One region of the Nocardia sp. NPDC058658 genome, then DNA from elsewhere that is predicted to be linked to it. Evidence: riboswitches for the same ligand, from Rfam matches in the RefSeq annotation. Region 1 holds a riboswitch; each other region holds the start of a gene.
What was found. A riboswitch is a leader RNA that binds a small molecule or an ion and turns the genes downstream of it on or off. The one in region 1 is predicted to bind S-adenosylmethionine.
Positions count from the first base shown of each region.

Region 2: it holds a riboswitch for S-adenosylmethionine, as region 1 does, so the genes downstream of both, ACFWUP_RS27265 (AfsA-related hotdog domain-containing protein) here and ACFWUP_RS24510 (bifunctional o-acetylhomoserine/o-acetylserine sulfhydrylase) in region 1, are expected to answer to the same signal.
Region 3: it holds a riboswitch for S-adenosylmethionine, as region 1 does, so the genes downstream of both, ACFWUP_RS18755 (amino acid ABC transporter permease) here and ACFWUP_RS24510 (bifunctional o-acetylhomoserine/o-acetylserine sulfhydrylase) in region 1, are expected to answer to the same signal.

Region 1 covers NZ_JBHXRR010000021.1:77,456-83,033, forward strand. Annotated here, with positions in the region: gene ACFWUP_RS24505 (homoserine O-acetyltransferase) at 1-1,021, opposite strand, end outside; gene ACFWUP_RS24510 (bifunctional o-acetylhomoserine/o-acetylserine sulfhydrylase) at 1,018-2,334, opposite strand; SAM riboswitch class IV at 2,418-2,528, opposite strand; gene ACFWUP_RS24515 (TetR family transcriptional regulator) at 2,593-3,312, opposite strand; gene ACFWUP_RS24520 (MFS transporter) at 3,447-4,940, shown strand; gene ACFWUP_RS24525 (NADP-dependent isocitrate dehydrogenase) at 5,212-5,578, shown strand, end outside.
Region 2 covers NZ_JBHXRR010000027.1:534-6,111, reverse strand. Annotated here, with positions in the region: gene ACFWUP_RS27275 (hypothetical protein) at 1-182, opposite strand, end outside; gene ACFWUP_RS27270 (HAD family hydrolase) at 176-904, opposite strand; gene ACFWUP_RS27265 (AfsA-related hotdog domain-containing protein) at 901-1,680, opposite strand; SAM riboswitch class IV at 1,694-1,806, opposite strand; gene ACFWUP_RS27260 (SRPBCC family protein) at 1,951-2,403, shown strand; gene ACFWUP_RS27255 (MarR family winged helix-turn-helix transcriptional regulator) at 2,453-2,902, opposite strand; gene ACFWUP_RS27250 (SMP-30/gluconolactonase/LRE family protein) at 3,017-3,949, shown strand; gene ACFWUP_RS27245 (alpha/beta fold hydrolase) at 3,936-4,715, opposite strand; gene ACFWUP_RS27240 (DUF6585 family protein) at 4,962-5,578, shown strand, end outside.
Region 3 covers NZ_JBHXRR010000012.1:77,682-83,259, reverse strand. Annotated here, with positions in the region: gene ACFWUP_RS18780 (LppM family (lipo)protein) at 31-786, shown strand; gene ACFWUP_RS18775 (glycosyltransferase) at 788-1,960, shown strand; gene ACFWUP_RS18770 (AbrB/MazE/SpoVT family DNA-binding domain-containing protein) at 2,035-2,370, shown strand; gene ACFWUP_RS18765 (hypothetical protein) at 2,454-2,663, shown strand; gene ACFWUP_RS18760 (hypothetical protein) at 2,720-3,433, opposite strand; SAM riboswitch class I at 3,676-3,768, shown strand; gene ACFWUP_RS18755 (amino acid ABC transporter permease) at 3,867-4,757, shown strand; gene ACFWUP_RS18750 (amino acid ABC transporter ATP-binding protein) at 4,754-5,515, shown strand; gene ACFWUP_RS18745 (ABC transporter substrate-binding protein) at 5,548-5,578, shown strand, end outside.

The DNA.
Region 1 (5,578 bases):
GACCTTCGGCCAGTTCGGCCTGAGTGTTCAAGGGGTACAGGCGATCCGAGTCCACCCCGCCCACCACGCACGGCACCGGCGTCGACGCCAGCGCGGCGGCGACACCACCGCGCCCGCGACCCACATCATGACGATTCATGGCCTCGCTGAGCAGCACATAGGTGGCCGGATCGAATCGCTGGCACAGCTTTTCGGCTTGGTGCTCGAGGTAGCTCTGCACCGCGTAGCGCCCGCCGGTCCACGGATCCTCGTCGCCCTGAGGACGATTGGTGAAGCGGTGGTCCAGCTCGCCTTCGGTGCGGTAGGTCAGGTGCGCGATGCGCCGGGCCAGGCCCATGCCGGTCATCGGCGCGCGGCCGGTGCCGTGATAGTTGCCGCCCTGCCAGTCCGGATCGGCCGTGATCACGGCCATCTGGGTGGTCTGGGTGCCGATCTGATCGGCCGTGGCACGAGCGCCGACGGCGAGGATGAGCGCCGCCGAGACCCGCTCGGGCAGACCGACGATCCACTCGAGCACGCGCATGCCGCCCATCGAACCGCCGACCACCGCGCCGAGCCGCTCGATCCCGAGCACCTCGAACAACTGCGCCTCGGCCCGCACCTGATCACGGATGGTCAGTGCGGGAAACCGTGCGCCCCAAGGCTTTCCGTCGGAGGCGAGCGAAGACGGGCCGGTGCTGCCCTTGCAGCCGCCGAGCACGTTGGTGGCGATCACGCACCACTCGTCGGTGTCGATCGGCGCACCGGGCCCGACCATGCCCTCCCACCAACCGGGTGCCCCGTCGGGCCCACCGACGACATGGGAGTCGCCGGTGAGCGCGTGTTCGACGAGCACCACATTGTCCAGTGCGGGGGAGAGCTCACCCCAGCGTTGCACCGCCAGCCGCACATCGGGAACAACGGCGCCGTTCTCCAGCGCCACCTCCCCGATGGCGACCACGCCGACTCGCCCGTCCGGCGGTGGCAACAGGTCCACCCCGGTTCCGGGTCGGGCGATCGGCGATTCGGTGCTCACGGTCACGTCGTCGCCGCCGCGAACCCGGCCCGGAGATCGGCCAGAATGTCGTCGATTCCCTCGATGCCCACCGCGAGCCTGACCAGGCCGGGAGTCACACCGGCCGCCAGCTGCTCGTCGGGCGTCAACTGCGAGTGCGTGGTCGACGCCGGATGAATCACGAGGGAACGCACATCACCGATGTTAGCTACATGGCTGTGCAGGCTGAGCGCGTCCACGAACTTCTTGCCCGCATCGACACCGCCCGCCAGCTCGAACGCCACGATCGCGCCCGCGCCCTTGGGTGCCAGCTCCTTGGCCCGCGCGTGCCAGGGCGAGGACTCGAGGCCGGCGTAGAACACCGCGTCGACACCCGGCTGCTCGGCGACGAACTTCGCGACCGTCTCGGCATTGCTGACATGCCGTTCGACCCGCAAGCTCAGCGTCTCGATGCCCTGGGCGATGAGGAACGCGTTGAACGGCGACACCGCCGCGCCCAGATCGCGCAGCAACTGCACGCGCGCCTTCAAAGCGAACGCGGGCGCGCCAAGATCGGCGAACACCGCACCGTGGTAGCTCGGATCGGCCTCGGTGAAACCGGGGAAGCGCGAGTTGCCGTCGGCATCGCGCACGGTCCAGTCGAACGTGCCGCCGTCGACGATCACGCCCGCAACGGCCGCGCCGTGCCCACCCAGGTACTTCGTCGCCGAATGCACGACGATGTCGGCGCCGTGGGCCAGCGGCTGGATCAGGTACGGGGTCGCGACGGTGTTGTCGACGATCAACGGCAGGCCGTTCGCGTGCGCCACACCGGCGATGCCGGGAATGTCGAACACCGCGCTGCTCGGGTTGGCGATGGTCTCGCCGTAGAACGCCTTGGTGTTGGGCTGGATCGCGGCTTCCCACTGCGCCAGGTCATCGGGGTCCTCGACGAACGAGACCGTGATGCCCAGCTTGGGCAGCGAGTAGTGGAAGAGGTTGTAGGTGCCGCCGTAGAGGTGTGGGCTGGACACGATGTGGTCGCCCGCGCTCGCCAGGTTCAGGATCGCGTAGGTTTCCGCGGCCTGGCCCGAGGCCAGCAGCAGGGCCGCGACGCCACCTTCGAGGGCGGCCACGCGCTGCTCCACCGCGTCCTGGGTGGGGTTCATGATCCGGGTGTAGATGTTGCCCGGCTCGGCGAGACCGAACAGCGCGGCGGCGTGATCGGTGTCGCGGAAGGCGTACGAGGTGGTCTGGTAGATCGGCAGGGCCCGCGCGCCGGTGGCGGCGTCGGGGGCCTGGCCCGAGTGGATCTGCTTGGTCTCGAAGGACCAGTTCTCGGGCAGGGAAAAGTCAGTCATGTCGTGCTCCAAATGGGTGTCAGCCGGGGGGATCTCGTCAACTGGGTCGGATCGACTGGCAACAACACATGGGGGCCTCCTGCAATGCGCGCTTGCTCTCGACTTTCGAGAGCCCGGTCATCACCCGGAGCACCCCACCGCAGCTGGAGGGTTGCCGACCAGCGAGCCGGGGCTTGGCGCTGGTACTCATGACCTTGCCGACATGTTAACCGGACATCCACCGCCCGCGGAAACTTCCCCCGCATTTCCCGCCGAAGATCACTCGTCGGGCGGTGTGCCGAGGCCGGGCGTGTCGTCGACCGGTGCGCCGCAGACGTGGCGCAGGCCGTGATAGGCGCGCAGGATCGCGTCGCGGGTCACCCGCACCGCTGCCTGGGGCGTCGAATGCAGCAGCGCTTCCTCGACATCGGCCATCGAGATGTGACACAGCATCTGCCAGGTGCCCGCCACCAACCGGACCATGAAGTCGTCCGGCGCCGTTCCCATCCGGTCCGCGAGCTCCGAGCACACCGCGACGTTCTTCTTCTCCGCGTACTCCAACGCTCGCGCGTTCACCGCCTGGCTGGCGCGCATGATCCGCTGCATCTGCAGGAACTGGCGCAGGAAACGCACGCCGTCGGCGCCCACTTCGGCATGGATCACCTGCAGGTAGGCCCCGCACAGCGCCTGCAGTTCGTTGCCAGGGGGTTGGGCGCGCAGCGCGGCGGCGACGGTGACCCCGAAATCGTCGATCGGGGCGAGCACGATGTCTTCCTTGAGCGGAAAGTACCGGTTGACGGTGCGCGGGGACACGTCGGCGCCCGCGGCGATCTGCTCGACCGTCGTCGCGTCGAAGCCCTGCGTATCGCACAGGTCGAGCCCGATCGCGACGATCGCCGCTTTGGTCTGCAGCTTTTTGCGTTCGCGCAGGCCCAGCGGCGCCTCGCCAGCCGGTTCGGCGGTCCGGTCAACGCTGATCGGAGAGGTCGAATCCAGCATGTCACCAGTCTACCCCGCTGCCCGTTCCATCTGTCGATACCTGCCAATTGGCGCGTTCAGACATTTTTCTCTTGACGCCAATTGTCGTGTGGTGCCAGTATTGGACGAACCTGATCGAGCGACGAGGAGTCCTGGTGACCGGCACCGAACTACAAGCGAAACATGTTGACAATCAACAGAATTCGATGCGGTGGTGGGCGCTGATCGTGCTCTCCGCCGCCCAGTTGATGGTGGTGCTCGATGCCACCGTGATCACGATCGCCCTGCCCTATGCCCAACGCGACCTCGGCATCAGTGAGGGCGACAAGCAGTGGGCGATCACCGCCTACACCCTGATCTTCGGCGGCCTGCTGCTGCTCGGCGGACGGATGGCCGACTACCTGGGCAGACGCCGGATCTTCCTGATCGGGCTGGTCGGCTTCGCCGCCGCGTCGGCACTGGCCGGACTCGCGCAGACCGGGGCGCAACTGTTCGTCGGCCGCGGTCTACAGGGCGCGTTCGCCGCACTGCTCGCGCCGGCGGCACTGTCGCTGCTGTCGGTGATCTTCACCGATGTGCAGGAACGGGCCCGGGCCTTCGCGGTGTTCGCCGGGATCACCGCAGGCGGTATCGCGTTCGGTCTGATCGTGGGCGGCGCGCTCACCGAGTTCGCGTCGTGGCGATGGACGCTGCTGATGAACACCCCGATCGCGCTCATCGCGGTGGTCGGTGCGCTGGCGGTGATCGTGCGCGATATTCCGGTGCCGCGGACCGGTGGTTACGACCTGCCCGGCGCCGTCACGGTGACCTTCGGTTTGATTTCGATCGTCTACGGATTCAGTCGCGCGGCCGAGGACGGCTGGCTGACCGGAAGTACCCTCGGACTGCTCGGGGTCGGCTTCGCGCTGTTGATCGCCTTCGTCGTCATCGAGGCGCGCTCGGCGAATCCGCTACTGCCGCTGCGTATTCCGGGTGAGATCAATCGCGGCGGGGCCTTGATCGCGGCGCTGCTCATCCCCATCGCGATGTTCGCCATGTTCTTGTTCCTGAGCTTCTACTACCAGAACACCTTGGGTTATTCGCCGCTGAAAGCCGGCATCGCGTTCCTGCCGTTCCCGGTGGGGATCGGGATCGCGGCGGGCATCACCAGTTCGCTGATGCCCAAGTTCGGGCCGCGCCCGCTGATGGTGGTCGGCGCGCTGCTCGGTGTCGCCGGGCTGGTGTGGCTGGCGCAGCTGAGCTACGGCGACGGGTATGCGGCGAGCGTGCTCGGCCCGCAGTTGCTGATGGCACTCGGCATGGGGCCGCTGTTCGTGGGAATGCAGGCCGTCGCGCTGCACCAGGTCGCCGACGAGGACTCCGGGGTGGCCAGTGCGCTGCTCAACGCCGCCCAGCAGATCGGCGGTGCGGTCGGCACCGCCCTGCTCACCACGTTGTCGGTGCAGGCCGCCAAGAACTACGCCACCGACAACCCCACCGTCGACCACCTCGTCGAACGCGCCTCCATCTACAGCTATGACGTGGCCTTCTATATCGGCGCCGGCTTCTTCCTGGTCGCGGCCGTCGTGATCGCGGCGATGATCCGCGACAAGCCGGAGAATCTCATCGAAGGTGACGAACGCCTGGCACAGGTCCCCGTCGCCGTCTGAGTTCGACCCAATGGTCCCGCGCAGCCCACTCGGCCGCGCGGGACCGTTGGCGCGTGATGGGTAAAGTGAGGGCTCCTCGCGCGCGTATCGCACAGTTCGCCCTCCCCTCGCGGTGAGGTAACACCTAGCAGTACGCTCGTCATGTTTGCACCACAACGTCCCGCAACCACCGCGGGGCATATACGGTTTGTTGGAATAGCTGGGGTCCGCTCACAAGCGTGTTCGCCTGGCCGTGCAATAAGGGCACCCACCGAGGAGGACACGAAGATCCATGTCCAAGATCAAGGTTGAAGGCACCGTTGTAGAACTCGACGGCGACGAGATGACCCGGATCATCTGGCAGTTCATCAAGGACAAGCTGATCCATCCCTATCTCGACGTGAACCTCGAGTACTACGACCTCGGTATCGAGTACCGCGACAAGACAGACGACCAGGTCACGGTCGACGCGGCCAACGCCATCAAGAAGTACGGCGTCGGCGTCAAGTGCGCCACCATCACCCCCGACGAAGCGCGGGTGAAAGAGTTCGGCCTCAAGAAGATGTGGCGCTCGCCCAACGGCACCATCCGAAACATCCTGGGTGGCACCATCTTCCGCGCGCCGATCATCATCTCCAACGTGCCCCGCCTGGTGCCCG
Region 2 (5,578 bases), on a different contig from region 1:
GTGGGCAGTGGGGTGTCGGCCGCGACCACGGCTCGGCCCCAGCGCCGGACTACCGAGCCATCGGGACCGGCCTCGTTCAGGAATCCGACGACGATGAAATCGCCTGCCGCATCCACGATTTCACTGGGCGGGTAGAGCGGCCCCTGGGTGGTGGGGGTCAGGTCGTACAGACGCTTCACCATACGGAAGCCACCTTTCGATCATCGGAGAATTCGTTGCCGGTCGCGTCGCCGAGGCGGTCGCTCAGGTGCCGCCAGGTGCCGCTGCGCGCGGCGGCCACCAGTTTCGGGTCGGTGCCGCGGTAGGCGGGGCGGGCCACCAACCAGAGGAACGGCAGGTCGGTGCCGTGATCGCCGTAACCCCAGGTGTCGTTGGCGCTGATGCCGTGCTCGCGCAGGTACTCCACCACCGCCTCCCCCTTGGCCGCGCCGATCATCGGCTCGCGCACCTCGCCGGTGAGCACGCCGTTCGCGTCGACCAGCGGTTCGGTGGCGATGATGTGGTCGGCGCCTACCGCGGCGGCCACGGGTGCGATCGCCGGTGCGAAAGAACCGGACAGCAGTACCGTGCGAACCCCGGAGTCCCGGTGCTCCCGCAGTGCCTGCACCGCATCGGCATAGAACGCGGCACCCTCGGCCGCGAACTCGTCGAACCAGCGTTGACCGGCCGCCACCAGCGCGGCGTACTCGACACCGCGGTAGGTCCGGTAGTACTCCCGGTTGATCTCCTCGCGCGGCGCACCGGCCTCGGCCCTGGCTTTGAGATCGTCGGTGACACGGGCGTATTCGCTGCCGTCGTCACCGTTCTCGGCGAGCCAGAATCGCAGGAAAGTGAACATCGACTTCACCGTGATCAGGGTTTCGTCCACGTCGAAGAACGCAGCCCTCGGGCGCTGACCGCTCACGCAGGCACCCCCAGATGCGCGGTGACCGCTTTGGCCGCCTTCGCCCGTTCGATCTGGGCGATCCGGTCGTTGGGCAGCGCGGTGAACTCGATACGCGAGCCGGCGACGGTCTTGTCGAACTGGCGCACCTCGGTCTCGATGACGAACTGCAGCTTGCCCGGATCGTCGATCGAGATCGGCGTGAGCTGGGCGTGCAGCGTCGCGGGCAGCGGGAACAGGAACGAAGTGAACCGCAGGTCGACGTTGTTCCACACGATGTAGAAGTGCTCCTGCGGCCTGCGCACCCCGTACTCGAGTTCGAACGCGGCAAGGAACAGCTGCCGCACCGCCTCGATCACCACAATGCCCTGCACGTGCTCACCGGTCTGGTGGTCGAGCAGCAGTTCGTTGTCGCTGTCCAGACGCAGATCCGCTTCGAAGGCGTTCTCCTCGATACGCCGCAGCCCCGCCAACAGCACATTGGAGTGCTGGTACTTGTGCACATGGTGCCTGCGCGCAGGCTCGGCGATCTCGCCGACCACCCGGACTCGCGCCTGCGGTGCGTGCACGGCCGCCACGTGCTCCAGGTAGTCGAGATCGTGACGGGTGATGCCCTGGCCCAGGTGAACGGCCAGTTCCTGATCGACGAACCGACCGCTGCGCAACAGCGCCACCAGCCCCGAGACGGTGTGTACCCGCTCGTCCGCGGTGATCCCGAGGAAACGGTCGGCCACCACGACGAACGCGGTCGCCACCGCTTCCGGGGCGCGAGTGGCGTCGAGTTGGACTACAGACATGGATAGACCTCCAGAAAGACGCTTACAGCAGGTGAGTCCCGCCATCCGGTCGTCACCCGGAGCACCCCGCCGCCGCTGGAGGGTTGCCGCCCAGCAAGCCGGGGCTCGATGCTGGAACTCGTGACCGTGCTCCGAAAGGTAAACGGCCGCAATAATTTTGAAAACCTTTCCGACCAGCATGCGAAAAATCCGCCCACGGGCGGAGGTAGGGCGGAAACCAGGTGCCTATGCTGAGCGTGACAGTCCGTCACGTATATCCCGGAGGCACCGTTGCCGAACACTCTCGAAGCCAGCATCGACATCGCCGCATCGCCGGAGAAGGTCTGGTCGGTCCTGTCCGATCTGAGCCGGATGTCCGAGTTCAGCCCGACGACGGTGAAGATGGTCGCGGTCGGCGGCGTGCGCGAAGGCGCGTTCACCGTCAACGTCAACAAGGTCGGCTGGAAGATCTACCCGACCACCTCGCGGATCGTGCGCTTCGAGCCGAACACGGCGTTCGCTTTCCGGATGAACGAGAACCGCACGACCTGGACCTACGAACTCTCCCCCACCGCTACCGGCACGCGCGTCGTCGAGACCCGCACCGTCGATCCCAAGGGCCTGCCCGGCTGGCTGGTCAAGACGATCAAGGTCGCCATGGGCGGCGAGCAGAAGTTCGAAGCCGATCTGATTGCGGGAATGCAGGAGACGCTGAGCAAGGTGAAGGTCGCCGTAGAGAGCTGACCTGAAGTTCTTCAAAGCCCGCCGGAGACCATCCGGCGGGCTTTTTTCGTCACGCCGGGTTGTCGCGGATCTCGTCGAGCGCCTGCGTGCTGCGGGTGAGCAGCTCCCGCAACACCGCCAGCTCGGCTGCGGTGAATTGCTCGGCGAGGGTGCGCTCCACTGCGATCGCGCGCGCGTCGGCGTCGTTCATCACCGCACGACCCTGCTCGGTGAGGCGGGTTTCCAGCACGTTCTTGTGCCACTCGTGGGGGGTGCGATCGACGAGGCCGCGGTCCTGCAGGTTGGTCAGGACAGTGTTCATCGTCGGCGGGGTGACGCCCGCCAGCCTCGCCAAGGCGGCGGCCGAGATGCCGGGGTTCTCCGCGAGGTACATCAGCGCGCTGTACTGCGGGACGGTCAGGCCTGCCGGTTTCAGCGCGGCCGTCTTCGTCGCGATCAGGGCTTGCTCGGCCCGCTTGAGGTACGAGCCGAGCCTCTCGGCGGCGGGCATGGACGTCATGCGTGCATGATATCCGCCCATCAATTCGTAACCCTGTTGACGATCATAACGACTCTAATCTACGTTACTGCCTACTGATTGATGTTTGCCATTACATCACCGAGAGGCTTCACCATGTTGCGAACCGTCACCCTTGCCGCCGCCTGCCTGACCCTCGCCGCGTGCGGGACCTCGCCCGCCGCGCCCACGCTGAGCACGGCGTACGAATTGCCCGGCAACGCCGTGTACCCCGAGGGCATCGGCCTAGACCCGCGCAACGGGGACACCTACGTCGGGTCGTTCGCCGATGGTTCGGTGTATCGCGCGGGTGCAAACGCCGCGCGCGCGGAGGTCTTCCTGCCCGCGGGTGCCGACGGGAGGAAGACGGCGAACGGGGTGAAAGTCGATTCGAATGGTCGACTGTGGGTGATCGATTCCGGTGTGGGAGTGAGTGTTTACGACACCGGCTCGCGGGCGCTGCTCGCGCGATTCGACGTGCCCGGTGCCGCACCACGATTCGTCAACGATCTGGACTTCGGCGCCGACGGGACGGCGTATTTGACCGACAGCGTTCGCAATGTCGTCTACAAAGCCGCGATCGGCAGTAGTGAATTAACTGTCGCCTACGATTTGACCGCGATGGCCGGCGATCCGAAGGCGTTCGCGCTCAACGGCATTGCGGCCGATCGGGACGGACGGTATCTGATCGTCGTCGCGATGTCAGCGGCCGAGCTGTATCGCATCGATCTCGCCGGTGGCGCGGAGCCCATCCGAAAAGTAGCGCTGAGCGGCGGCGATGCTCGCAACGGTGACGGGTTGGAGCTGCGCGACAACACGCTGTGGATCGTCCACAATCTCGACAACACCATCAGCCGCTGGACGCTCACCGACAACGGCGCAACCGCCACCCGCGCAGGCGAATTCCACGATCCCACACTGAGTATTCCTACGACGCTGGTGCATTCGGGCGATCGGGCGCTTGTCGTGTCGTCGCAATTCGACAAGGGCGGGCCGATGGGTCAGGGCGTGCCTGACACCTTCGTGGTCTCGGCGGTCAGCGGGTTCTAGCGATGAATTCGCTGAGCACGGAGACGAATTCGTCCGGCTGCTCCACCTGCGGTGAGTGGCCCGCGTGTTCCACGAGATGGGTTTGCGCACCGGCGGCGGCGAAACGGACGAGGGTTTCGGTGCTGTCGTAGAGGTGGTCGTGGCGGCCGTGGACGACGAGGACGGGTTGAGCGAGGGCTTCGGCGCGGGTATCGAGGGGTGCCGCGGCGAAGTCGTCGGCTCTGGCGCCGACCGCGTAGGCGAGGCCTGCGGGCAGGGTGGCACGGAAGTCGCGGACCAGGGCTTCGGCCAGGCCCGGTGCCGAGTCGTAGCGGAAGCGGGGCGCGAAGCCCGGGCGGCCGCCGAGGCGGATCACCGGGGCCGGCGTCCAACGCTGGGCCAGGCGAACCGCCCACGGGCGGACAACCCACTTCGCGACGGTCGGGATGCGCGCGGCCCGATAGTCGGGAGCCTGGCCGACGACCACCACGCGCGAAACCCGGCTCGACGTGGCGGCGAGTTCCAGGGCGATCTCGGCGCCGAAGGAGTGGCCGACCACCGTCACATCGGTGAGCTCGAGGTCGGCGAACAGGGCGGTGAGCGGGGCGGTGCGGGCGGCGGCGCCGAAGTCGCCGTCGGCGCCCAACTCCTGCATGTCGACCCGGATCACCCGGAATTCGGTCGTCATCCGCTCGGCGACACCCGCGAACCAGTCGACCGAACCCGGAATGCCGTGGATGCACACGATCACGGGTGCGGTGGGCTCGCCTTCGTCAAGAAACCTCACGTCAACGACCCTAGTCAGTTCGAAGAGTTGCCGCCCATACCGTACGACCAAGGCGCTGCGGCGGGATTCTTCGTCGCTTTACCATCGGCAGAACCATTCCGCCCGGTCGCGGCCAGGATTTCCGAACTGTACCGGTGGCAATATTCCGCCCGTTCGCATACGCTTCGCCGCGGATGAAAACGCCTCATGGAGGGACGAGTGATCACTCCGAACAGGCCGGAGGACGTAGCCGAAAGGCGGCACGCAGTGCCGTTGACACAGTTGATACACCTGATGGCGGAGTATCAGCATCTCGGCGCGCACCGTGACACCTTTCTCGCTACCCCCGCCGACGACACCTTCGTACGCGGCTGCGGCATCGTCGCGGGCTGCATCGCCACCATCGGCGTCATCGTGGCCGCGGTCGGCGCGTGGCAGGGCGGTATCGCACTGCTGGTGATCGCCGCCGCGCCCGTGCTGCTCGCGCTGCGCCGCGGGGTGATCAACCGGCAGAACCGCGCCGCCCGCATCGACCTGTTCGACCACGGCGTCACCGTGTACCGCTCGGGGCAGCGGGTGGCCGGATTCCGTTGGGACAGCACCGAAGTGCGTCAGCACGAGATCCCCTTCCACGACACCACCCCCGTCACCTACCTGCTGGAACTGTCGGGCCCCAACGGTGTGCAGGCGACCATCGACGAAGAGGGTTTCGCCCGCGCCCGCGAATGGGCCCGCGCCATCCAATCCGCCGTCACCGCAACCCAACTCCCCGCCGCGGTAGCCGCCATCGACAATGGCGAAACAGTCGCCTTCGGCGACCTCGCCCTTTCCCTCGACGCCCTCACCTACCGCACCCAAGCCCTCCCCTGGGAAGACATCCAACT
Region 3 (5,578 bases), on a different contig from region 1:
TCAACCGTGCAGCCGAGTCCCGTCGCCGACATGCCCACTCCTTCGCCACGCCGTTCCGTGCCCGCGCGGCGCGTCGCGGCCGTTGCCGTCCTGCTGGCACTGCTGGTGCCCGCGCTGGCCGGGTGCCTGCGCGTGCAGGTGTCGATGGGGGTGTCGTCGAACGACCGCGTGTCGGGGCGGATCGTCGCCGCGGTGGTGCCGACCGGGCCCGAGGACAAGGGACCACAGCTGAAGTCGCCGGACCAGTTGTCGTCGAAAGTGCGGGTGGAGAACTACAACCAGGACGGCTACGTCGGCACCCAGGTGTTCTTCGACGATCTGTCCTTCGGCGAGGTGGGCCAGCTCGGTGGACTGTCGGATCAGACGCAGGGCATGTTCACCCTCGAGTTCCAGCGCAGTGGTGACCTGGTGAGTCTCACCGGCCGGGTCAATCTGGAATCGGTGCCGCCGCACGGCTCGGACGTGCAGTTCTCCATCGCGTTCCCCGCGCGCGTCGCCAAGACCAACGGCACCCGCGAAACCGCCAACAGCGAGAACACCGTGTCGTGGAAGCTGCCCGCCGGTGAGGTGTCCACCCTGCGCGCCGAGGTCAAATACGCCGACCCCAACACCCGCTCGTTCGCGGGCTGGGCGGGCATCGTCGGCGGCATCACCCTCGCCGTGGCCGCGCTGATCGCCGGGCTGGCGTTCCGCGACCGCAACCCCGCCCCACCACACGCCCCCCGCGGCGGTTTCTCCCCCTCGGAGATGTGGCGCGAGATCTCCCAACGCAGACTGGGCCGCTGACATGGGCGCGGCGGCCCGCTACCTGACCTGGGCAGGCACCGGCCTTGCCGCGCTCGGCGCGAGCACCGCCGCCTACAACCTGCTCACCCTGCGTACCCTGCCGCGCGGCGTCGCAGGCGTGATCGAACCGGTCACTGTCTGCGTGCCCGCCCGCGACGAAGCCGAGCGCCTGCCCGCCCTGATCGCCGACCTGCGGGCCCAGACCGGCGTCCCCCGCCTGCACGTGCTGATCCTCGACGACGCCTCCACCGACGGCACCTACGACGCCGCCCTGGCCGCGATCGCCGGTGACGAACGTTTTACTGTCCTGCGTTCGGCCGCCCATCCCGCTCCCGGCTGGACCGGCAAGGCCGCCGCGTGCGCGCGCCTGGCCGCCCGCACCGACGCGGCGGCCCTGGTCTTCGTCGACGCCGATGTGCGCCTGGCACCCCACGCCGTCGCGGCAGCGGTCACCGAATTGCGCAGGCGCGGAGCGGGTTTGGTCTCGGCCTGGCCGATCCAAGAAGCGGGTTCGACCACCGAACGCCTGGTCCAGCCCTTGCTCGCCTGGTCATGGGCATCGACCCTGCCCGTCGGCCCCGCCAACCACAGCCTGCGCCCCTCGACCGCCGTCGCCTGCGGCCAGTTCCTCGCCGTCGACGCCGAGGCCTACCGCGCCGCGGGCGGGCACGCGGCCGTAGCCGCCAGCGCCACCGAAGATCTCGACCTGGCCCGCTCGATGCGCCGAGCAGGCCACCGCACCGCCCTGGTCACCGCCGGCCCGGCCGCCAGCACCCGCATGTACACCGGCCCCGCCGAACTCACCGACGGCTACACCCGCTGGCTCTGGTCCGCCTACGGCGGCCGCCGCGACACCGGCACCGTCATCGGCATCCTCGCCGCCCTCGCCTACTGGATCCCCCCACTGGCCGCCCTACTCGGCCGCGGCCGAACCCGCCGCGCGGGAATCCTCGGCTACCTGGCCGCAGTCACCAGCCGCCTCACCGCCCGCACCATCGAAACCCGCCGCCCCCCAACACCTTCCGACCTAGCCTCAGCCCTGGCCCACCCGGTAGCAGTGGCCCACTACCTATCCCTGTGGACCCGCTCCCACCACCGCCACCAAACCGGCCGCCTCCGCTGGAAGCAGCGCCCCCTGGTCGCTCCCGACGAGGCCATCGCCCGCCGCGCCTGACCGAGTACCAGCTTGTCGACACAATTGGCGGCCGTCGACTTCTGTAGCACCGTTGCACCGCGCTACCCTGTGGCATGACCGCGATGAGCGTCCGTGCACGCATCCGAGGCAGTCGCCATCAAGTGACTCTGCCTCAGGAAATCCGTGCCGTCCTGCATGTTCGCGAGGATGACGAACTGGAATTCACGGTCAGCGAGGCTGGTGATGTCACGGTGCGCGGCTATCGGTCGATCCCGGTCGATCAGGCATGGTTCTTTACCCCGGAATGGCAGCGCAAAGAGCAAGAAGCTGACCAGGAACTGGCCGCGGGCGTCCCGCACGAGGTCTTCGAAGACGGTGACTCGTTCTTGCGAGGACTGGCCGCCTCCGCAGGCATCGACCTGGCCGAGATCCAGCCCGAGCGGCACTGATGCCCCCCTATGCCTGGTTGACGCTCTTCACCCGAGATTGGCAAAAGTTGACTCGCGATCAGCAAGTAGCCTACCTACGATCGGTGTCGATCCTGGTCGAAGATCTGCGCGCCGGAGCCGGGTTCCGCCCTGGACTGCGCGTCAAGAAGATGAAGGGCTACGACAACATCTGGGAGATGACGTGGGCGCCGGACGGGCGCGCGACGTTCAGTTACGGCGACTCGGTGACGACGGGTGAGGCCCCTGTGATCTGGCGGCGAATAGGCACACACGACATCTTCACCGCTCCATAAGCGAACGACTGTCGCCACGGAGGGTGCCTCAACCGCGCGACGGCGCCTGGCAGGTTTCAAGGAACCTCAGTGATGCCGACGGTCGGAAAGAAGAAGCACGACCGCCCCGCGTTGTCAGTGGTTCCGAAGACGGCAGCCAGCACAGTGCCACGCCCAGTGTCCACAGGCACCGCACGCACGCCACCGACGGGAACAGCGGCGAAGAGAAAGTCGCGAATCGCGTTTTCAGCCAGCGGCCGCAGTTCGACAGGAACCTCGGGCGGAACCATCGCCCGCACGATGTCGGCGATGGGCCCCATCGAAGCCATCCCGCCGCGGCCGGTGCTGATGTTGAGCCAGGCCACCTGCATCCCGGAGGTCTTCGTGGCGGCCGTGTCGGGGGCGAGTCCGTAGGGCAGGAAGGTGAACAGCGTCTGGCCGGACTTCACCGCCGACAGGTCGAGGCCTGGGATGGGCAGCGTGTTCGTCGGCCACGGACCCGGCACCGCACCCGCGACCGCCGGGACGAGGCCCGCGCCGTCACCGGTGCAGTTCGCGGCGACCGTCGGATAGAGGAACGGCTGAATACCCATGGCTTTCAGCGTCTCGACGACGGTCTGGTAGGCGCCGAGGAGATCGCCCGGACCCGCGGCTGGAGTGGTGCTCGGCGCGTCCCTGGTGACGGCGGGCGTCACCGGCGCGGCCGGTTCAGCGGCGGCCGATGGCGCGGTCAGCAGCAGCGCGGCGGCGCAGGCCGTCAGCGCGGTCAGTGTGGTGCAACGACGCCCCATGTTCACGACGTACTCCTCATCGACGCAGAGAAGGCCGACGCTACCGCCTGCGATGGGTGAATCAGGAGAGGTGAAGTAACCGACCGTTCGGCGCGTCGCAATCCCACAGCGAACCGAACCGGGGCAATTGTGGCCACCCCGGCGGCCGGTTCCAACCCCTGCGCTCACGCTGATTTCTACCGTTGCGACCACGACACCTGTGTCACATGCTGATTCAGCTCGGGCCGCGAGGCCGGCGAGCACAACCATCCAGAGCGACCGAGAGACCCGGCTCTACGACGTCGCAGCAACCCGCCCTTCGAGGGTGCGGGTGCTTCTGCCGGGATCGATGGAGGAGTTTTTCGTGCTGACCGCGTCCACTGTCTCCGGCGCCGAGACCGCCCCGCCTGGCGACGCGCCCGCTGAGCTGGAATCCGCAGGCGACCTACCCCGGATCGCCGGATCCTGGCACCCGTGGCGGTGGGTCGTAGCGGTGATCGCGCTGCTGCTGGTGGCACAGTTCGCTCACGGCCTGATCACCAATCCTGGCTGGGACTGGGGCACTTTCGCCCAGTACTTCACCGCGAAGTCGGTGCTGGCCGCCCTCCAGGTCACCCTCGAGCTGACGCTGTGGGGCACCGTCCTCGGTTTCGCGATCGGCACCCTGCTCGCGATCGGGCGAGTGTCGAACAATCCCGTGCTGCGGGTGATCGCCTGGACCTACATCTGGGCGTTCCGTTCGATCCCGCTGATCGTGCAGCTGCTGTTCTGGTTCAACATCGCCTACCTGTACCCCCGGCTGTCGGTGGGCATTCCGTTCGGGCCCGCGTTCTTCGACTTCGAAGTCAACGGCGTGATCAGCGGTTTCACCGCGGCGGTAATCGGCTTGGCCCTGCATCAGGCAGCGTATTCGGCCGAATTGATCCGGGCCGGTCTGCTCGCCGTCGACGGCGGGCAGTTGGAAGCCGCTGCGGCGCTGGGTATTCCGCGCTGGCGGCAGTTCCGCACCATCGTGTTGCCGCAGGCGATGCGCTCGATCCTGCCGAATGCGGCCAACGAGGTGATCAGCCTGTTCAAGGGCACCTCGATCGTGTCGGTGATGGCGATCGCCGAGCTGTTCTACCAGGTGCAGGTGATCTTCGGCCGCAACGGCCGGGTGGTGCCGCTGCTGATGGTGGCCACCGCCTGGTACATCGTGCTCACCACCGCGCTGACGATCGTCCAGTTCTACATCGAACGCCATTACGCCAAGGGCGCGCAGCGTGAGTTGCCGCCGACACCGTGGCAGCGGGTTCGCGCCAAGGTCACCGAGATCGCCGTCGCACCCCGAGGAGCCACCCGATGACCGCCGCGGTACAGGCACGGGGAATCCGTAAGTCCTACAACGGAGCCGAGGTGTTGCGCGGTGTCGATCTGGCGGTGCGCACCGGCGAGGTGGTGGCGTTGATCGGGCCGTCCGGGTCGGGCAAGTCCACCTTGCTGCGGGTGCTGAACCACCTCGAGGCGCAGGACGCGGGCACCGTGCACGTCGACGGCACACTGATCGGCTACCGGCAGCGCGGCAACACACTGCGTCCGCTGCCCGACCACGCGGTGCGCGCCCAGCGCAGCCGGATCGGCTTCGTGTTCCAGCAGTTCAACCTGTTCCCGCATCTCACGGTGCTCGACAATGTCGTGCTGGCCCCGGTCGCGTCGCAGGGTCGTCCGCGCGCTGAGGTGGTCACCGAGGCGAAACAGCTCCTCGACCGGGTGGGACTCGCCGATTTCGCGGATGCCTACCCCCGCAGGCTCTCCGGCGGACAGCAGCAGCGTGTCGCCATCGCGCGGGCCCTGGCTCTGAAACCGCAGCTGATCCTGTTCGACGAACCCACCTCCGCACTCGACCCGGAACTGGTCGGCGAGGTCCTTGCCGTGATCCGCGATCTCGCCTCCACCGGCACCGCCCTGGTGATCGTCACCCACGAAATCGGGTTCGCCCGTGAGGTCGCCGACACGGTCGTCTTCCTCGACGAGGGACAGATCGTGGAACAGGGCGACGCCGCCACGGTCCTCGACCATCCCGAACATCCACGCACGCAGGCATTCCTGTCGCGCGTGCGCTGAGTAACCCTTCCCACGAACAGGTTTCGACACTGATGAAGCTCTCCACACTGATCGGCATCATTT